2 regions of the Lysinibacillus sp. RU7 genome follow, and region 2 is predicted to be linked to the other one. Evidence: riboswitches for the same ligand, from Rfam matches in the RefSeq annotation. Region 2 holds a riboswitch; the other holds the start of a gene.
The links. Region 2 has a riboswitch for glycine ahead of AC3II9_RS05180 (amino acid permease). Riboswitches for the same ligand answer to the same signal wherever they lie in the genome.
Positions count from the first base shown of each region.

Region 1: it holds a riboswitch for glycine, as region 2 does, so the genes downstream of both, gcvT (glycine cleavage system aminomethyltransferase GcvT) here and AC3II9_RS05180 (amino acid permease) in region 2, are expected to answer to the same signal.

Region 1 covers NZ_JBYQFK010000013.1:30,651-41,773, reverse strand. Annotated here, with positions in the region: gene gcvPA (aminomethyl-transferring glycine dehydrogenase subunit GcvPA) at 1-978, opposite strand, end outside; gene gcvT (glycine cleavage system aminomethyltransferase GcvT) at 997-2,082, opposite strand; glycine riboswitch at 2,371-2,464, opposite strand; gene AC3II9_RS11085 (shikimate kinase) at 2,593-3,105, opposite strand; gene AC3II9_RS11080 (hypothetical protein) at 3,135-3,326, opposite strand; gene AC3II9_RS11075 (hypothetical protein) at 3,304-3,756, opposite strand; gene AC3II9_RS11070 (type II secretion system protein) at 3,726-4,040, opposite strand; gene AC3II9_RS11065 (prepilin-type N-terminal cleavage/methylation domain-containing protein) at 4,033-4,464, opposite strand; gene comGC (competence type IV pilus major pilin ComGC) at 4,461-4,772, opposite strand; gene comGB (competence type IV pilus assembly protein ComGB) at 4,784-5,842, opposite strand; gene comGA (competence type IV pilus ATPase ComGA) at 5,842-6,837, opposite strand; gene AC3II9_RS11045 (helix-turn-helix transcriptional regulator) at 7,072-7,773, shown strand; gene AC3II9_RS11040 (DUF2626 family protein) at 7,888-8,130, shown strand; gene AC3II9_RS11035 (MBL fold metallo-hydrolase) at 8,172-8,822, opposite strand; gene AC3II9_RS11030 (N-acetylmuramoyl-L-alanine amidase family protein) at 8,911-9,744, opposite strand; gene AC3II9_RS11025 (DUF2759 domain-containing protein) at 10,196-10,378, shown strand; gene AC3II9_RS11020 (LTA synthase family protein) at 10,467-11,123, opposite strand, start outside.
Region 2 covers NZ_JBYQFK010000005.1:55,484-66,606, reverse strand. Annotated here, with positions in the region: gene AC3II9_RS05225 (hypothetical protein) at 243-623, shown strand; gene nrdF (class 1b ribonucleoside-diphosphate reductase subunit beta) at 611-1,591, shown strand; gene AC3II9_RS05215 (hypothetical protein) at 1,594-2,127, shown strand; gene AC3II9_RS05210 (ABC transporter substrate-binding protein) at 2,143-3,069, shown strand; gene AC3II9_RS05205 (transposase) at 3,265-3,393, opposite strand; gene AC3II9_RS05200 (alpha/beta hydrolase) at 3,790-4,728, shown strand; gene AC3II9_RS05195 (GNAT family N-acetyltransferase) at 4,916-5,356, shown strand; gene abc-f (ribosomal protection-like ABC-F family protein) at 5,724-7,328, shown strand; gene AC3II9_RS05185 (biotin transporter BioY) at 7,545-8,138, shown strand; glycine riboswitch at 8,400-8,476, shown strand; gene AC3II9_RS05180 (amino acid permease) at 8,711-10,054, shown strand; gene AC3II9_RS05175 (MarR family winged helix-turn-helix transcriptional regulator) at 10,160-10,594, shown strand; gene AC3II9_RS05170 (ring-cleaving dioxygenase) at 10,606-11,123, shown strand, end outside.

The sequences.
Region 1 (11,123 bases), on a different contig from region 2:
AGACGTCGCTTTATCACGACGAATATGCTGCTCACGTGCTTGTAATGTAAGTACATAACCACGGCGCCCTTCTTGATCGACCGTTTCACCTACAAGACGACCTGGCACTTTACGCATTAATTTTGTCGTTACGGCAAAGAAACCACAATGTGGGCCGCCGAACGCTTCGGCAATACCGAATACTTGTGCATCTCCTGTTACAATATCTGCCCCTAGTTTTCCTGGCGGTGTAAGTACACCAAGCGCTAATGGGTTTGCTGACACAACCATTAATGCTTTTTGTTCGTGTGTAATGTTACCAATTGTTTGAATATCTTCGATTTGACCGAAGAAGTTAGGATATTGCACAATGACAGCAGCCGTTTGGTCATCTACTAAACCTTTTAATGCTTCCATATCCGTTACACCGTCTTTTGTCGGCACAGTGACTACTTGTATTGATTGACCGTCTGCATATGTTGTTACAACATCTTTATATTCTGGATGAACAGCACCAGAGACAAGAATTTTTTTACGTTTTGTATGACCAGCAGCAAGCATACCCGCTTCCGCTAAAGCTGTTCCACCGTCATACATAGACGAGTTCGCAAGGTCCATCCCTGTAAGCTCTGCAATCATTGTTTGGAACTCAAAAATGGCTTGTAGCTCCCCTTGTGAAATTTCTGGTTGATATGGTGTATACGCTGTATAAAACTCTGAACGAGAAATGACATGATCGACGATAACTGGTTTATAGTGGTTATAAACACCTGCACCTAAAAATGATACGTTGCTTGCCGTATCTGCATTTTTAGCCGCAAGCTTTGATAACTCTTTCATTAAAGCGGCTTCCGATTTTGCCTCTTTAATATTATAAAGTCCTTGGAAGCGCACTTTTTCCGGAATATCAGAAAATAACTCATCGATCGAAGAAACACCAATCGTTTCTAACATTTCTTTTTGATCTTGTTCCGTCATTGGTAAATAACGATGTTTCATGTTTGACCCTCTTTTCAATTATTTTGTTCGTTTATAAAACGGTGTTGCAGCTACAACTGCTGGAACTAATTTGCCACGAATTTCGATTTCGATGTCTGTTCCGACTTCATTGAATTTTGTGTCTATTAAGGCTAGACCGATATTGCGTTTTGTCATCGGTGATTGTGTTCCTGTTGTCACTTCACCAATCTCCGTTCCGTCTTTCAACACTTTATAGCCATGACGCGGAATCCCCTTACCAACCATTTCAATTCCGACTACTTTACGAGATAAGCCTTCTTCTTTTTGTTTTGCCAGCGCATCTCGACCAATGAAATCGGTATTTAGCTTCACCGCAAAGCCAATCCCTGCTTCAAGCGGCGAAATATCTTTTGACAATTCTTGTCCATAAAGCGGTAAACAAGCTTCAAAGCGCAATGTATCACGCGCCCCAAGTCCTGCTGGTACAACACGTTCATCTGCTAAAATTTTATCCCATAAATCAATAATGGCTTCTGGCGTACCGTATAGTTCAAATCCATCTTCACCTGTATAGCCACTACGTGATACAAGCACTGGATGACCTGCAATTTCAACATTTTCTTTAAACTTAAAATATTTGATATCGCTTAAGTTTTCTGACGTTAACTGTTGTAATACTTCCTCTGCTAAAGGACCTTGTAACGCAATTTGTGCGTAGTTATTCGATTGATTTGTAATGGTAACATCGCCAAATTGTTGTGCTACCATCCAGTCATAATCTTTTTCGATGTTTGCTGCATTGACACATAAAAGATAACGATTTTCATCTAAACGATATGTTAATAAATCATCGACAACGCCACCAGATTCATAACACATTGCACTATACTGTGCTCCACCAATTTGAATTTTTGAAATATCGTTTGATAATAGTTTTTGTAAAAAGGCTTCTGCATCTGGTCCTTCTACAAAAATCTCCCCCATATGGGATACATCGAATAAACCAGCGCGATTACGTACCGCATCATGCTCCTCTTTAATTGAAGAAAACTGTACAGGTAATTCCCAACCGCCAAAATCAATTGTTTTTCCACCGTATTTACTATAAGCATCAAATAACGGTGTGCGCTTTAAGTTACTCATAAAACCCCTCCTAAAATCCTGTATTTTTTCAAATTCATTCAACACATAGTACGAATGTTTCAATATTAGAAAGATACATCTCGACAAAAAGGAAGTGAAGATGATCTCCTTTCTATATGTGGATTCCCGTAAAATTTACACTTTTTTATCCACTAAAAAAGGACAGACGAATCCCGTTAATCGGAATTCTCTGTCCTTGCACCTGAAAGTATCACCTATTATTGGCTTCACACCACATACATAAGCTTTCCCCTTTGGTGGCCGGCTTTCCGGCGCTCTCCAGAGATGCGTCCTGTACGAGTCTTTTTGCCTGAGAGATTCATAGCCCTTGCTACTTGCTCCTTCGGCGACGCCACTTCACGTTCTCTCCCCGTACACTCATCCGCCTACTATTCAACATTCGTGTTTATCTAGACGTTCTTAGCCATATCCTAACATTTTAACTGATGAAAAGGCAATCTTTTTTTAAAAAACATCTAAAGGCGAACATTATTTTTCTTTAACAAAATTTCATTCGCCTTTCAAACGATTCACTTGAAACCCGATATATTCAACAATTTGTCGAATTGACCGATTTTCTGTTAATACTTGAATGTGTCCTACGTCTCTGTAATATTTTCTCCTATTTTGATACAGCTCATGTAATTCTTCTTTTGAAGAACGTTGCACAATCGGGCGATTTTGATCATTACGAATTCGAACATAAATATCTTCAAAGGTAGCATCTAGAAAAAAAACTAATCCCGTTCTTCGCATAATCCGGCGATTTTCTTCTTTCATTGCTACTCCTCCACCCGTTGCGATAATACATGCCTCGTTACGAAAGTTTTGTAGAAATTCCGTTTCAATCTGGCGAAAACGTTCCTCTCCATACTTTTCAAAAATTTCTGGAATCGTCATCCCTTGCTGTCTAACGATTTCATGATCCATATCGTAGTAGGGCATTTTTAAAAAGTAGCTTAATCGTCGTCCAATAGCACTTTTCCCACACCCCATAAAACCTACTAAATAAATTTTCCGCACGCCAATCACCTTCTTTATCACTTCAAAAATTATAACTCATGGATTAATACATTTAGTATATCAATCGTAGCACGAACATTCGACAATTCCAATGTGTTATAAATTTTTATTTCCATTTGAAATGTGACTGCATACGTAACACAAGCACTTGTCAACAAAAATAATAAAACAATCGTAATCGGAAAAAGTGCGCCATATTCATTCCACAGATTGTACCACAATAAATATCCGCTCCTTCTTCACACCTGATTCTAGCTGTGCCTTTAAAGTTAGCTTGTTCTCATCTAAAACGAATGTGGCATTTTTTACACCTGTTAACAATGTTTCATTCCCGCTCTTTTGGCGTTTCCATAAAGTTTCATTTAAAAACCGAATATCGTATGTGTGATGCGGTGTTGTCACGTTCACCGTTAAGCCATCTGCTGATACCGTCACTACGCTATCATAGGGTAAATAGTGACTAATATCCGTAACACCTATTTCCCAGTCTGCCTGTACTCTTTTTTGTTGCATTCCGGATAATTCGTTAAATTCCACCACTAAAAAATAGATGAGCTGTGCAAATATAACAAAGAGTAGTAAATGTAACAGTGCTTCTATAAATGTAAAGCCATCTTCGCTTATTCGATCATTTCTTCTGATTTGATACACATTAACTGTGGCCCCTTCCAATTGGAATAGTCAACACAAATCTCACCATGTTTATAACGCCAATTATAGTCCAGATCCTCAATGGTTATCGTACCTTGTGTCACTCCTGTTGTTACCACTTGTTTTACACCATTATAAGCTACTTCACTCGCATAATACGTTATTTTTTGATCAAACAATTGACCTTTTAACTGGTTTGCAAAAGGTAACAAGGTCATTGCGAGGAGCGATAATATCGCTATACTTAAAATCGTCTCGATTAATGTCATACCTTGTTCATTCAACTAAGCGCAACCTACCTTTCGATAAATTCATACTATACTTCGTGCTTTTTTGAGGCGTGGTAAATTCTACTTTTCCTAATTCTTGCACATGTCCTTTCACGTTAAATACAATGCGCCGCCTATTTGTATGAATGTGAATCGTCATTCCTTCTGGTGCCATCCAGTTCAATCGGTAATCTTGGTGTGACATATTTGAACCTACTTCTTTGTGATTTATGACATAAACACTTACCTCCTTCTTTTGTTGTTGCGCTGTTAACTGAGCAAGATGTAAGGTTAATCTAAATCTTTCAATCGCTTGTTCGTATTGATTTACTTTTAGGTGGTGATAGGAAAAAGAAATGACTACTGTTGTTAGTACACTGAAAATCACCAAAACAACCAACGTCTCAATTAATGTAAAACCACATTGTTGGCGAATCATGGGGTTCCCCCTTCTACAATCACCTTCCCATCTGTTTCTATTAGTATTTTTTCACCACTTGGACATTTTGCTTCCTCAGTTGAAATATAGCCTTCATCGATTAACTGAGACACCGTCGGATATTTCATCGTATCAATTTTATATGCCTCTACTTGTCCTTGAACCATAGAAACATACGCACTACACCCTTTTTCGTCAATCGTCGCAAAATGCTTCGTGACATTCGGGATGGTGACTAAAATAAGGACCGAAATAATGAGCAATACAATTAACATTTCGATTAAAGTAAATCCTTTATTATTTAACATCTTGAACCCTCCTATATGACATCCAACATATTGTACATAGGTAGTAAAATACTTAAATATGCTGCAACAATACAAATGGCAATAATGATAAATAACATTGGCTGAACGATTTTCGTTATCATTTTAATCCCATTTTGCAACTTACTATCTAATAGTTCTGCATACAAAATAAGCTCGCGCCCAAGAAGTCCACTCTGTTCACCGTGCGCAATAAAATGATCAAATTTCGGATAAAAAAAGGGAGATAAAATAACCGCTTGAGATAATGCATCGCCATATATCACCCTTTGCTGAATAACTGAGGCAATATAAGCTAGTTGCTTTTGATGAGGTTGTGCCATTAAATGTTCTAACGCGGCCTGCAATGAAAAGCCCGTTAATAACAACTCGCCAAGCGTTCTTGAAAACTGCCTTGTCATTAATAAGCGCCAATAATAGCGAATAAACGGGAGTTTTAATAACAAGGCTAATTGTAAATCAATTCGCTTACGGCTAACGTACGCTATGCTTAAGACAAGCCAGCCGATAAGCAACACAATTAGTACGATAATATAATCTGGCATGTGTAAGAAAAATTTAGACCACTGAATACTTGATGTATTACTATAACCAACACGCGTATACATCATTTGCTGTATATTGGGCAAAAATTGGAGACGAAACACGATAAATAAACCAACAATTAACATAAACAGAACGACTGGGTAAACAAGCAATTTCGCTACTCGCTGTTTCATTTCCTCAGAAAACTGCACTTGATTGCCAACAATCGATAAAGTATGTGACAGATTTCCTGTCATTTCAGCTAATTCAATGGATAAAAGGTATTGCCGTTTCATACCCATTAACGCAAATATAGTAGTCGGCCCTACACCGTCTTGAAATACTTGTTCAAATGTTGGTTTCCATTTTGGATAGTCTTTTACATGATACGGAAGTAACATTTCAATACACTCCGCAAATGTATAACCTTCTTCAAGCAATATACTCGTTCTACTAAGTAGCTGTGGTAACTGAATGACTTGAATACGATTACTTGGTCGAATATATGTGAATAACTGCATGAACATTATATATACAGCCTTTGGATGCCAAGTATTTGTGCTTCTAATGTTAACTCTTTTGCTAACGCATACACACTTCCATTCTTTGTGACGGTAATCGCTTCATCTAAAGCGGTATCACTCAAAATTTCAAAAAGTGCCTTGCGCTCATCATTTTGCTCTACATAGATTAATGTTTGCGCTACAATCCCCACAAGTGCTTGTCTCAGTTCTTCGATTGAAAGACTTAAGTCCATTAAACGGTATAAACAATTGACTGTGTCTTTTGCATGCACTGTTGAGATGACAAGATGTCCCGTTAATGCGGCTTCTAGTGCAATCCGTGCTGTTTCACGGTCGCGTATTTCGCCAATCATAATAACATCCGGCGAGTGTCTTAAAATGGCCTTTAATCCGGCGGCATATGTAACACCCGCACGCTCATTTACTTGAATTTGCAATAAATCTTCTTGGCTACTTTCCACTGGATCTTCTAAAGAAATGACATGGCGTGAAAGGGTTGAACGGCAATATCGAATTAAAGAATATAAAGTTGTCGTTTTACCTGAACCAGTCGCTCCAGTAATTAATAGGAGCCCTTGTCTATGATGTACAAGCTGTGTTAAGACATGAGCAGTTTGAGGATGAAAACAAAGTGACGCAAGTGGATAAGCTACATTTTGCCGTAATATACGTACAACGACGCTTTCTTTTGCATATATAGAAGGTAAAGTAGATATACGAAAAGCATACATACTGTGCTCAATTTCTTTTTGAAACGCCCCGCTTTGCGGCTTGCGCTTTTCGCTAATATCAAGAGAAGATAAGTATTTTAGATATGAAATAACCCGCATCCCCATTTCATCTGGCAACGTCCCCATTTCGATTAGTTTTCCAAATTTGCGGAGGAAAATGGAATACTGGTCTTTTGTCGGAACTAGATGAATATCGGATGCACCAAAATGACATGCTTTTAAAATTAACTGCTCGCTTTGAGTTGCAATGATTGTCTCATGCTCCATTCTATACACCTCTTTTGTATAAATAATGGGCATATCGCTATCTATGCCATCATTATAGTCAGAGGTTTCACAAAAGGAAATAGAAAGGGGCAAAATTTAATTTTGACGTCTTTTTCAAAATTTCATCATGGCGATAAGAATTGTGATGTAATAAATAGCAAATTCCGTTACAAAAAGGTGGGCTTCCTACACAATATACACTATAATAAAATAGAGAAAACGAGGTGAAGCAAATTGTTACATCCGTTAAAAATTACAAGCACTTTAGCTGATGAAACAAGATTTCAAATTTATAATTTTATGTTACAGAACAAACGTACATTTACTGTTCAAGAAATTGCTAATCAATTTCAAATTCATCCAAACGTTGCAAGGCTCCATCTGACAAAACTGTCTGAAATTAAAGTAGTTACAGCGGATTTCGTCAAAACGGGGAAAGGTGGTCGTCCTGGGCGTCTTTATAAAGCGACGGAAGAAGGCATTGCATTAACTTTTCCAAAGCGAGAGGAACCGCTTCTTTTTAATATTTTACTCCAATTAGTAAACTCGCTCGGTGAAGAAGCAATGGACAAAGGGAAAGAGCTTGCCTATATACAAGGCCTTGAGGAGATGAAAGGCCTATGTTCACGGGCTAAATCCTCATTAACATTCGAGGAAAAAGTAAACCTATTATCAGAACGTGCTGCACTCATTGGCTACGTGCCACACATTGCAGAACAAGATACGCAAAGAATCATTCAGTTTACAATTTACAATTGTCCTTTCCATAACCAATTGCCACTTTATCAAAATCTTATTTGTACATTACACGAAGCTTATTTACGTGGACAAATTGATGCATTATTTTCACAAAATGAATTTATTCAAACGGAAAACATGTTACATAAATGTGAACATTGTAAATACGAAATTCACGTAAAACGAGTAACATCATAATTTACACGTGATTGTCACAAAGTTCACTTAAGTGACAGTTTACATTATCGATACACATCATTTATAATATACGGGAGACTAGTGTATTCACTCGCCAAAGGAGGGAAAATTGAAATGGCTAATATGTATAAAGTTTTGGCTTTCTGGACAGGTATTTTTGCTGTTATGTTCTATCTAGGACATATGTCTGAGGTTTCGCTATTATTCGTAGGTAATACTGGATTATTCTTATTATTAGGCTTCTTAAACCTTTCAGAACGTATGTACATGTACATTTTTGGTGCGTATTTAACAATCTTTTTTGCTGGATTTACGTACTATGCAACATTCATGCACGTACCGGGTGCCGGACATTAATAAAAAGCGTATCGCGTCAGCGGTACGCTTTTCTTATATCATTAAAACCCATTTAAAAACGGATTATTCTCCATTTCAGCAGCCGGCGTTGTATAGTCGCCATGTCCTGGATAAATAATTATATCTTCATCTAATGTTAGCAACTTATCGTGGATTGATTTTAATAGTACTTGCATCGAACCACCTATTAAATCTGTGCGCCCGATGCTACCTTCAAATAATGTATCCCCCACAATCGCAAAACCATCTTCTTCGAATACATACGATACACTCCCTGGCGAATGGCCTGGCGTAAATACGGCTTTAAACTGAAAGCTCCCTATTTCAAACGTTTGCTCTGTGCGAATAATATGCTCTTCTAATGGTGCCTTTACTGTATAATTTGGCAGTTCAAAATATTTGCCTGAACCATTTTTTAACGGATCCGTTAGCCAGTCTACTTCTTTTTCATGAATATAAACCGGTATATCGAATGTCTCCCGTACAATATCTACTGCACCAATATGATCAAAATGCGCATGCGTTAAAAAAATTGCTAGTGGTTTTAAGTTATTTGTTTTAATCTCTTTTACTAAACGTGCCCCTTCTTCACCGGGATCAAAAATAATACACTCTTTACTTTTATTGCTGACGATATAACAGTTTGTTTGTATTGGTCCTAAAGGATATATGCGAACACTACACTTTGCCATGAATACTGCCTCCTCATTTCTGTATCAAGTAAATTGTAAACGATACTGCCGCATATAACCACTCTACATCGACAAAAACTGCTATCTATTATTCTATCGTCCCAATCAGTGTTACATACTTTAACTTTCCATCACGAAGCGCCCTTTCCGCAGCAATACGTGCATCTAATTGGGTAGTATATTTACCACTAATAAAACGCCATCCCTTTTCGTCACTATTAGAATTAAGCTCCTGTGCATAGTATAAATATTGTTGCTGTAACGCTTCGTTCATCGCTGCCAACATATTTACTTTCGTTTCATACCTCCCAGACTGAATCCGAAAAGCATTCGCCCCTTCAACAACTTTATACCCTATTTTATTTGAAAGATCTATTTGTGCCCCACTTAAAATAGACTTGATCTGTAATACAAGTCTAAGCACATGGTTTTTCTCATATTCATTTCCGTTTGTTGCCCCTGCATCTTCCCCACCATGCCCTGCATCTAAACAGACTGTACCATTTGGTTTTCCTATCGTTCCTAACGCAGCTCTAATAGCTCTAGCGTACATTTGAGCCGCTTCGTTTATAAAATTCACATCTGTTTGTAACATTAAATCATTCCGGTTAGAAATAAACAAATGCTCTACTAAAATAGCTGGCATTGTTGTTTCACGTAATACTTGAAAGCTCGCGGATTTCATACCGCGATTTTGAATGCCTTTTTGTGTAAGAAACTCTGTTACTACACGATGAAAAGCACCTCGCACGGAAACAGTAATATTTTGGGCTGTAGGTGAAATATAATCTTCATACCCTGTTGCAGATGGACTTGAGGCGCTATTTTCATGGAATGATACGAACAAATCGGCATTAGCTTCATTAGCAATTCTGGCACGCTCTGACAATGTTACATATACATCGGTTGAACGAGTTAAAATGACTGTAACGATGCTCTCATCCTTTCAAAGTTTTTATAAAAAAAGACTGGCTCTTCACCAAAACATGTACTGTATTGAATCAAAATACGTATATTTAGCGTAAGTTCTTTAAGTAATTCTTTAGTCCCTACTTATTTACTCTATTCAAACTTCTCATTATGCATTGGACGATTGTTACTAAAAAAATTCCCCTTACCTCTATCATTTGCTTCAATGCCATGAATAAATAATTGAACTTGGTAGAAAACTGAAAGTATCCTTCACTTAATCACACTAAGCTACACATTATGCACAAACATTTACAAGTTGTTTCGTCTTCTTTATTCTTCTAGAAGAAATTCAAATAAACGTCATTTTTTTGCCCTCGACAAAACTACTGGAAAGCTATACAATATAGAAGGAATATTGTTTGTGACATTCTTTAATAATGTCGAAAGGAGTGCCTTATATCATGCATTGGATTTTAATGGTTATTTTTGGACTTATCGCTATCATTTGTGTAGTGGGCACATTCCAAGGAATTAAAGAAAAAAATCTTCTTTCTGTAGTATTTCATTTTGCGGGAGCAGCTATTCTTGGCTGGTTCGTCATTATGACAGTACTAAACGCAGGTTATCCACCTACTACACACTAATAACAACTAACCCAAAAAACAGCCTAGCATATGCTAGGCTGTTTTTTGATTCGTTAAAATAGTAAAAGCGAAGGCAAATGCCTTCGCTTTATTTTGTTTTTTCATCAAGTAGTGAGCCTGTTTTTGGATCATAAAAACGAAGCAAATCGCCATTGATGATTTTATCTGAGTATTCAAGTTCAGTTGTTGCACGTTCTACATATGGCTGACACGCTTCAATCGCTGTTGCCTCACCTGTTGTACGATCATAACATACTTCATTCGCATAGACCAATTCATCGGTTACAAATCGACCATCACGGAAAATTACGAAGTCTTCATGCTCCTCCGAAAACAGGTCCGCACCAAGTTGCATATCTTTTGATGTATCAATGCCTAGTAAATGAAGAATTGTTGGACGTAAATCTATTTGACCAGCTGCTTCCGTTATTTCCCCGCCATCATTAGCACCTGGAATATGAATAAATAACGGTACAGATTGAAGTAACGCCGTGTCGTAAGGCGTAATTCCTTCCTTCTCTAAGTACATCTCCATTGCCTTATTATGGTTTTCTGAAATACCATAATGATCACCATATAATACGATAATAGAGTTTTCATATAAACCTTGTTCTTTTAAGTCATCAAAGAATAGTTTAATCGATTCATCCATATAACGAACTGTTTGGAAGTAACGATTTAATGTACCTGAGTTTGAAGTGTATTCATTTATATATTTATCCTCTTCATCTAAGTAGAACGGATA
Region 2 (11,123 bases):
ATATGATGGCTAAGCTAACCACTTAGGTAAAGTAAAAGAGAGAAGTATGTAACAATGGGAAATCCGCAGCGAAGCATCTTATAATAGTAAGATGAACGTTCAACGACTAAGTGGGAGGAATCTCAAAATATGAAAAAAGAATGTTTAAACTGTATTGAAGTTTATTTTGAGATTAAGATATAGTCTGCACTCTAAGGAAACTTAGAGAGGTGAGCGGAAAACAGTAACGACTCACCCATCGTATCTATACGAGAGTAACAAAATGGAGTATTTCCTATATCCGCTCGTGCACGGCTAGCATTAGTCCGATTACGGAACGCGTGGAAATTCGTGATTATGCAGATAGCCGTACGATTTATCCGATGCCGTTTTTAACAAATGATAACGAGCATTTATATACAGAAGCATACGATGTCAATCCGTACGATTTAATAGACTTATACGCAGCAGCACAGCAACATGTTGACCAAGGCATTTCGATGACACTTTATGTAACAGATGCATGGACAACAGAGCAACTTGCCAAAGTGTATATTTATGCTTGGATGAAAGGCATTAAATCCGTTTATTATGTGCGTCAGCGTTTACAAAGCTTGGAGGAGTGTGTGGCATGTCAAATTTAACTTTTGAGGCGGTCAACTGGAATAAGCCGACAAGTGATTTAGCGCAAGTTTTTTGGGATCAGCAGTGGAAGCAAATTTGGTTTCCAGAAGAAATTGCGGTTTCAAAAGATGTCAAGCAGTGGCAAAGCTTTGAACACCAAGATACGTATAAAAAAGTATTTGGTGGGCTGACATTACTTGATACCGTACAAACAAATATTGGCATGAACGAGATTGCCAAGTTTACGCCTGATTTACAGGAGAAGGCTGTACTAACAGTGTTTGGTGCCTTTGAGGCGATTCATGCTAAGTCGTATTCGTATATTTTTACGACGCTTTGTACAAATAGCGAAATCGATGAAGTGTTTGAATGGGTCAAAAAAAATGAGTTTCTTCAATATAAAGCAAACCGTATTAGCGAAGTGTACCAGGCGATTGAAGAAGATAATCCAGAGTCGCTTTGGAAGGCGATGTATGCGTCGGTTATGCTCGAATCGTTCCTATTTTACTCAGGTTTCTTTTACCCATTGTATTTAGGAGGACAAGGGTTCTTACGTAATAGCGCGGAAGTGATTTCGTTAATTTTACGTGATGAGTCCATTCACGGTGTCGCAGTTGGTTTCTTTGCCCAAAACTTATTTAAGCAGTTTAGCCAAGAACAGCAAGACGCTTTAAAGCTATGGGGCTATGAGTTTTTACTTGATTTATATCAAAATGAAATGAAATATACAGATGATGTCTACGCGGAAACGGGTCTTTCACCAGAGGTAAGGGCGTACGTTCGCTACAATGCGAATAAAGCGTTAATGAATGTGGGCTTTGATGCGATGTTCCCTGAGGAAGAGGTTAATCCAATCGTTATGAATGGTATTCGCAACGAAGGCTCAACGTACGACTTCTTCTCGCAGAAGGGCGCAACATATGCAGTAGCGAAGGTAGCGCCAATCACAGATGACACATTTAATTTTGAAGCAAGGAAGAAGGAATAAGGATGGCAAAAGATTGGCGTTATTCATGCTATCCATTTATGCGTGAAAAAAGCTGCTTAGTCGATTATGAAATTCGCACTGATTCGCTCACAACACGTATCGGAGACGCGATTGCTATATTAGAAGAATCGGAAAAAAATGCGGAAGTTATAGCGATTTTACGACAAATTCAACCGTTAGCCTATCATGTGAACGGCTCTGTTCGAGGCAGATTGGCCATTACAGCAGAGGATTTAGCATGGCTAGATGGTATTTATGATGAATTTGTGGACAGAGCAGGAGAAACGATTCAACAGTTTGTACTACCGCAAGGGCATCCAGGCGCAACAGTATTACATATTTGCCGAAGCGAAGCAAAGAAATCGTACCGTGCACTCCATAAAGTGAGTGAAGAGCGCGAAGTCCAAGAAATATTGTTTCAATTTTTAGGACTACTAGCGAATGTATTTTTCGTACTAGCTGTGGAAGTTAATACAATTCATGGTGTAGAGGAAATACCATTTAAATCAAAATCATATGGGAAAATTGAGGGATAAACAGTGAAGTATAAAATGAAATATGTAGCACCACTTGCAGCAGCACTTTTATTAGCAGCTTGTGGCGCTAAAGAAGAAGTGTCAACATCAGGAGCAGCACCTGCACCAGAAGAATCTGGACCATATACAGTTGTGGATGACCGCGGCAAGGAAGTATCATTTGAACAAGTACCTGAAACAATTGTGTCATTACAACCAAGTAACACTGAAATTTTATTTGCGCTTGGTGTAGGGGATCAAATCATCGGGGCAACAGACTACGATAATTATCCAGAAGCCGCTAAAGATATTGAGCGTGTATCGGATTCTTACGTATTTAATGCTGAACGTATTATCGAGATGAATCCAGATGTCGTTATTGCGTACACAATTGGTGACGAAGCACAAGTAGAACAGCTAGAAGCAGCAGGGGTGAAAGTATTTGTTATTTCATCTGCCACATCATTTGAGGATGTTTATGGTGATATTGAACAGCTTGGTGATGTTGTGGGGCAAGCTACAGTGGCCGACCAAGTAGTAGAAGATATTAAAGTGAAAATTTCTGAAGTACAAGAAAAAACAGTAGATGTAGTAAAATCGAAAATTTACTTTGAAATTGCACCTGCGCCAGATATTTGGACAACAGGTAGCAAAACATTCCAACAAGAAATTTTGGACGCAGCAGGTGTAGAAAATATTTTTGCTGATCAGCAAAAAGACTGGTTTAGCGTGGCAACAGAAGATGTCATTGCACGTAATCCTGAGCAAATTTTCACAACGGTATACTACACAGAGGACCCAGTTGCTGAAATTAAAGCGCGCGCAAGCTGGGATCAAATCCAAGCGGTGCAAAACGACCTCGTATTCAAAATTGACGCGGATATAACGGGTCGCCCAGGTCCACGTATCGGTGAAGCAGTAGAGCTTGTGGCAAAAACGGCATATCCTGAGTTATTTAAATAGAGATAAAGCACTTTAGGAAGTGACCTTAAAAATTATACAAGGTTATTTCATTAGATAGCATGCTTAAAATGAGTTCGGTATGGTAGGTACCGGACTCATTTTTAATTTTACCTTTATCCATTTGACTCATCACCAAAAGTTGCAAAATTAGCGATCTGTTTCCAAACATAAACGACGAAATAAACGGTCTTTATTTCAATAGCCAAAACCCCGTGTTTTGATGAGTTTAATTTTATTGTTCGTGCCTTCCATAAAGCCATTTGATAGCGGGGAAAGAATGGTATCCAGTAACGTTTTTTCAATTTTAGAAACGGCACCACACAGATGAAATTGAAAGCATTTAACCTATACTGTTAATCGTCGTTTTGCCTGTGTCATCGTTGTCGCTTTCAACACATATCTCAGAGGATTCAATGTTTGATAAATATGTTTTGCATGAAAACCTTCGTGGTGCTACTGTGCCACAAATCCATGTTCTTCATCAGATGGAAAAGGGAATTTGAAAAAGATGGTAAAGATAATGGCGTTTTGATAAACTTGGGGTACAAAGTGAAAGCTCCTTTCGTGTTTTGTCTATTCAACAAGTATTACAATACGTGAGTTTTCGCTTCTCTTTTATAGTTAAATGTAAAATTATTGAATTAATAGAGAGTGAAGGTTGTATTATCGTGGAGAGCTAGAATATAGCTGAGAAATACGAAAAGAGGATTTAAACGTATTATGTTGATAATATTTACAGTTATTATTTGGTTTGTTGTGTTGATTCTTTCTGTGAGCTTTATTAATCATAAAATACAATTGTCAAAAGAAGAAGAATTATTTGTTCCAACTGGGCAACTTGTAGAGGTTAATGGTCATCAAATGCACGTTTATATAGAAGGAAAAGGAGAAGAAACGCTTGTTTTTATGTCTGGTGGTGGCACGAGTTCACCTGCATTAGATTTTAAATCACTTTATTCCTTGTTAAGCAATCAATATAAAATTGTTGTTATTGAAAAGGCAGGCTATGGATTTAGCGAAGTCACAGATACTGATCGCGACATTGATACAATTCTAGCTGAAACAAAAGAAGCTCTTTTTAAATTAGGAGTTGAAGGCCCATATATTTTATTTCCTCATTCTATGTCTGGCATTGAAGCTTTGAAATGGGCGCAAGACTACCCTAATGAAATAAAAGCTATCATTGGATTAGATATGGCTGTTCCAGCTGCATATGAAGATTTAGATATCAATATGTTCCTGATTCGATTAGGTGCTTTAGCTGCAAATATTGGTTTAACCAGGTGGATGCCAAATCTATCAGAAAGTGCCGCAGTAAAATATGGAAATTTAACAGATAAAGAGAAAAAGTTGTATAAAGTAATTTTTTATCGAAGAACATTGACTAAAGATATGATCAATGAAATAAATAATATAAAAGTAAATGCACAAAAAGTCAAAAAAGTTGGAATGCCGAACATTCCTATACTTTTGTTTTCATCCAATGGTGAGGGAACAGGTTTCGATAATAAAACATGGAATGGAATTCAACATGATTTTATGAGTATGATTTCTAATGGTAAATTAATTGAGTTAGATTCCTCTCACTATGTTCATAGTATTGACTATGAGCGAATAGCTGAGGAATCAGAAGCGTTTATAGAAAGTTTAAATCGTTAATATGAGCGAATATTTAACTCTTATGTATACCTTTTTTTCTTAGTTGTACTAACGGTGCGGTTTAAGAAGAAGTGTTCAAACAAAGTTATCAGCGTTACACTTATTAGCTTTGAAATTCAGATTAGTAGAGTAGAAGGGAAATGGAACCTTAGTCAAAAACATTCACTATATAGAAGGGAAGAGGAACATGGAAATTGAACAATTGACGGAAAATCGTTTAGAAGAAACAAGCAAGTTGCTCGATGAATATCGCCAGTTTTATGAACAACCAAGTGATATAGCAGCAGCGAAGCATTTTTTACAACAGCGCTTGGTAAACAAAGATTCTATAGTATTTATTGCAATGATTGAACATGTAACGGTTGGATTTGTTCAGCTTTATCCTACATTTTCTACAGTTGGGCTAAAGCGAGCGTATATTTTAAATGATTTATACGTAAGTCCAATTGCTCGGCAAAAAGGCGTAGCACAAGCGCTCATTGAACGATGCTATACTTTTTGTGAGGCGCAAAATGCACGTTATATGACATTAGAAACAGCAATCTCCAATGTCAATGCGCAAAAACTTTATGAAAAAGTCGGAATGCATATAGAAGATAGCGTCTTACATTATGTTAAATATTGGTAGGTTAATTTATAACTTAACCGCATAGAAATTCGGATAGTGGCAGATAATCAGAAAAGTCAAACCATTCCAAAAAGGCTAGGTTTCCGAAAAGTGGGCTATGAAAAACTTTGACTAGCGAAAAATCGCTATGCTATAGTGAAACTAACAAACAATGAAGGGAAGATGGGTGGCCGATGTTAAACTAATCTTATTTTTTGGACCAAATCGAACAGTCGATTCAACAAACAATAGGATTAGTCTGCCCATTTTCATAAATAACGTAGCTTATCTTTAAAGGGATAAGTGTATTTGTGTATGCTGTAGATTAATCCTTCCAATTCAATTTGGGAGGATTTTTTTGTTCCTCCCAAGCTTAGGAGGGTTTTATATGAAAGAGTTATTAAAGCTGAACAATGTCATGATTTCGATTCAAGAGCAACCGCTTCTGAAAGAAATCACGTTAACGATTAAAGAAAAAGAAGTAATCGGTATTATTGGGAAAAATGGAGCGGGGAAATCGACACTGCTTGAGGTCATTGCTCAAAATATAAAACCATCAAACGGGACGATTCAACATCTACAGCCAATCGAAATTGCCTATGTCAAGCAGGAAGCAGCGCACTTTTCAGCTGAACAAATAAAGCCGCTATGGTCCATTCCGAATGCTTCTTATGAAAACTTGAGTGGTGGGGAGAAGTTGAAGCTACGATTAATGCAAGGATTTCAAGCAAATGCACATATTTTATTATTAGATGAGCCGACAAATCATTTAGATGCACAGTCGTTACCGCTACTTGTAGAAGAAATCAAAAATTATCAAGGTGCTGTCGTGATTGTCTCGCATGATCGCTACTTTTTAGACGAAGTGGCGACAACGATTTGGGCCATTGAAGATGAGCGAATAACGCCGTATCAAGGGAACTATACGACTTATCAAAAGCAGCGAAATGAACAGCGGAAGGCGCAACAGCATCAATATGAGGTGCAGCAAAAGGAAATGAAACGCGTCGAGCAACAACTAGCTAATTTAGCATCTTGGTCAGAAAAAGCACATCGGCAATCAACGAAGCAGGAAGGTTTCAAAGAGTTTTATCGTGTCAAGGCAAAGCGGATGGATGCGCAAGTAAAGTCCAAACGTAAATGGTTAGAAAAAGAGCTTGATAAGCATCAAGTAGAGGCAGTAAAAGAGGAATATACGGTTGATTTTTCAATTCCGCAAAGTAGAAAGCGCGGTAAGCGATTAATGGAGCTAAAAAATGTTAGTAAACGCTATAGCAACCATCACTTATTAAAGCGTGTGAGTGTAACAATGCTTACAGGTGATAAAATTGCGCTCGTTGGTCCAAACGGGGCAGGGAAAACGACATTACTCAATATACTGATGGGGCTTGAATCGGCTGAAGGGGAGATTTGGCTTTCACCAACGGCACAAATCGGTTATTTAACACAAAATGTATTTGATTTGCCACTAGATCAAACGCCGCAGCAGTTTTTCTATCAACCGACATTTGAAGGGCGTGGAAAAGTACAACATTTAATGAAACGCCTTGGCTTTACAAGTGTACAGTGGGCACAGCCTTTTGACAGTATGAGCATGGGCGAGCGTGTGAAATGTAAGCTGATGCAATACATTTTGGAGCAAAAAGATTTGCTTATACTTGATGAACCGACCAATCATTTAGACTTGCCATCACGTGAACAGCTTGAAAAAACATTACTGGATTATAATGGTTCATTGCTTGTTGTCTCACATGACCATTATTTTATCGGAAAAATAACGAATAAAACGTGGGAAATAAAAAATGGTCAAATAAAAGTACCCACGGCAGTCCAAAAGGTAGGTACAGGTGAGGCAAGGCGGCTGCAGCTATTAAACGAACAGCAAGAGATACTAGGGAAATTATCGTTTATGACGACGAATCATCCGGAATATGCCCAGTTAGATCAGCGTTTTAATGAAATCGTAACAGAGTTAAAGAAAATAAAAGAGTAAAAATAGTAGAAGTGGCAATTGTCACTTCTACTATTTTAGTTAACTATAATAAAAAAACAGTTGACATAAAAACGTATATTCTTTAATATTTTTGTTAACATAAAAAATTCTAAGGTTAACTTATAAATTCTATGCGATATAGGTGATTTTTTAGTCATTATATGATTCTTTTTTTCCACCTATATACGATTTCATTGATTGATAGGAGTGTCTTTTGTGGAAACAGTATCAAAACCTTTACCAAAGTGGCGCGTCATTGATTTAGTGCATAGCGGATTATTTGCGACGCTAATGATGATCGGTGCCAATATTACAGCATTTGCGCCGTTTTTAGTAATCGGTGGTGTACCGATTACACTACAAACATTTTTTGCGATTCTTGCGGGTCTTGTGCTTGGTAGCAGAAAAGGGGCGATTGCTTGTACAGTTTATATGTTGGTTGGTCTTGCAGGTGCGCCAGTCTTTGCAAAATTTAGTGGTGGCTTCTCAGCTGTTCTATTGCCAACATTCGGATTTGTGGTAACATTTATTTTAAGTGCATTTATAGCGGGCTGGATTGTGGAGCGTTTCCAAACATTTACGTCTTATGTTGTTGCAGCTTTACTAGCAATGGCTGTAAACTATGTAATTGGGACAAACTGGATGTACTATGCTTATACATTATGGGCGGGGGCACCAGAAGGATTCTCATACAAAATGGCGTGGGCTTGGATGATTCCGCCAATGCCAAAAGATATCGTTTTAGCCATTTTTGCAGGTTTCTTTGCTTATCGTATTCAGAAAACATTGAAATTTATTCCAATTAAATAGAAATAGCGAAATCCAGTTACCTGTTCTGCAAGGTACTGGATTTTATTATTTTTACAAAATGGGTATTGCTCATTAACGTGCTTTCGTTCGAGAGTTTTTCTTTTTTATGTAGAATATCTCTATAGAAAGAATATTCTGAAATAATATTATATTGCATAATTCATCCCTTCCTGTTAAGATAGTAACTATCTTGAAATAACATCACCTTGTGAAGAACAAGGCATATACAACGCGTTGAATGCTATGGATCACACTATAGCAGGAGCATTTTCTGGAGAGAACGCATAAAGCGTCGCCGAAGGGTTCACTATCTCAGGCAAAAGGACAGAAGGGTAATAAAGATCAGCTATTTTAGCTGAATGGTTTACATGTTACACGTAAATTTGACGATTTTTTGTCAATGTCGATTTATAGCTTTAACATGTCGAATTTTTTTGTTATTCTTACGTTTAATGAGACTAGTGCTATTTGCCACTAGTCTCTTTTGTGTTTTATAGCATATAAGCTTATAAAATTGTCGTAAGTGAACTCGCGAATATGTTGTTTCAAAAGTACAACTTGGGGGAATCAGCATGGAATTAAAGCGAGATTTAAAAAACCGCCACGTACAGCTTATTGCGATTGGCGGTACGATTGGTACAGGTCTATTTTTAGGTTCTGGTAAGGCAATAGCACTTGCAGGACCAAGTATTATCTTTGCCTATTTAATTGTTGGGATTGCATTATTTTTTGTGATGCGTGCACTCGGTGAATTATTATTGTCAAATGCAGGATACACAACATTTACCGATTTTGCGACAGAATATATTGGACCGTGGGCAGGGTATGTAACAGGTTGGACCTATTGGTTTTGTTGGATTATGACGGCAATGGCAGACATTATTGCTGTAGGTATTTATGCACAATACTGGTTTGATATTCCGCAGTGGGTACCAGCGCTTCTTTGTGTTGTCGTATTGCTTGCTTTAAATTTATTAACTGTAAAACTATTTGGTGAATTAGAGTTTTGGTTTTCACTTATTAAAGTGGTGACAATTGTTGCGATGATTGTCATCGGGTTATATATGATTGTAACCGGCTTGCAAACAGATGCAGGTACAGCAAGTGTGTCAAACTTATGGGCACATGGTGGATTGTTCCCGAATGGCGTTAGCGGATTTTTACTCGCATTCCAAATGGTTGTCTTTGCCTTTGTTGGGGTGGAACTCGTTGGGGTAACAGCTGCTGAAACAGCCGATCCGAAGAAAAACATTCCATCTGCGATTAATAAAATTCCTGTACGTATTTTATTATTCTATGTAGGGGCGCTATTTGTTATTTTAGCCATCAACCCTTGGAATACGATGACAGCCGATAGTTCGCCGTTTGTACAAGTATTTACATTAGCAGGTATTCCCATTGCAGCGGGTATTATTAACTTTGTTGTAATGACTTCTGCTGCATCAGCAGGGAACTCAGGGATGTTCTCAACGAGCCGTATGTTATTTAATTTAGGTTCAAACAATCAAGCGAGTGCAAAATTTGCGAAGTTAAATAAACAAAGTGTACCGCAACATGCATTAATCGTCTCAACGATTGTCGTATCAGTAGGGGCATTACTAAGTAAGTTAATGCCGGATGATGCATTTAGTTTGGTGACGACAATTAGTGCCATCTGTTTTATTTGGGTATGGAGCATTATTTTAATTTCACACATTATTTATAAAAAGAAAAATCGTGCATTACATGAAGCATCCACATTTAAAGCACCGTTTACACCATTTATAAACTATGTCGTACTTGCATTCTTTGTATTTTTATTAGGCATTATGTTATATGCAGAAGCGACACGAACAGCATTGTTACTGACACCTGTTTGGTTTATTTTATTAATCATCTTATATCGTATTCGAATGAAAAAAAGCGCTCAGTCATGAGTGCTTTTTTATACGTTTAAACAGATTTCTAGACGATAGGGAATGGTTATGTTATTATTATCTCGAATTAGAGATAATTGAATTTGAAATAAAAGAGGTGCAAGGATGGAACAGCGCAATCAGGTGTTACATGCGATTACTGTGTTACTTCGAGCCTCGAGGTCTTTAGAGGATTTATTGAAAAAAGATATGGCACAATATCAGTTAAATGCAACGGAATTTGCCGTACTTGAATTTCTATATCATAAAGGGGAACAGCCGATTCAAGTGATTGGGCACAAGATTTTAATCGCGAGCAGTAGTATTACGTATGTCATTGATAAACTGGAGCAAAAGGGGTATGTGAAGCGACGTGGCTGCCCCGATGATCGCCGCGTCATTTATACAGGCATCACAGCTGAAGGGGAGACATTCATGAAGGAGATCTTCCCTGCCCACGAACAAAAGATGATAGAGCTATTTTCGTGCTTATCGAATGAGGAAGTAGAACAGATGACTCAACATCTCAAAACAATCGGCTTAGCGGCGGAAAACAACTAGGAGGTATTCAGATGGAAGTATTAAAAGGAATTCACCATGTAACAGCGATTACAAGTAGCGCAGAGGAAAACTATCGATTTTTTACGTATGTACTCGGCATGCGTTTAGTGAAAAAAACAGTCAATCAAGATGATATTCAAACATATCATTTATTTTTCGCGGATGATAAAGGGGCAGCAGGAACAGACGTTACGTTTTTTGATTTCCCAGGTATCCCGAAAGGACAGCATGGAACAAATGAAATTGCAATTACTGCATTTCGTGTACCAAATGATGAAGCATTAGCCTATTGGGAAAAGCGCTTTACACGATTAAATGTGAAGCATGAAGGAATCCAAGAGCAGTTTGGCAAAAAAATATTACCGTTTGTTGATTTTGATAACCAACAATATCAATTAATTTCAGATGAACACAATCAAGGGGTTGCTTCAGGTACGCCGTGGCAAAAAGGTCCGATTCCACTTGAATATGCGATTACGGGGCTTGGTCCAGTCACAATTCGTATTGCCGACTTTGATTTCTTCCAGCA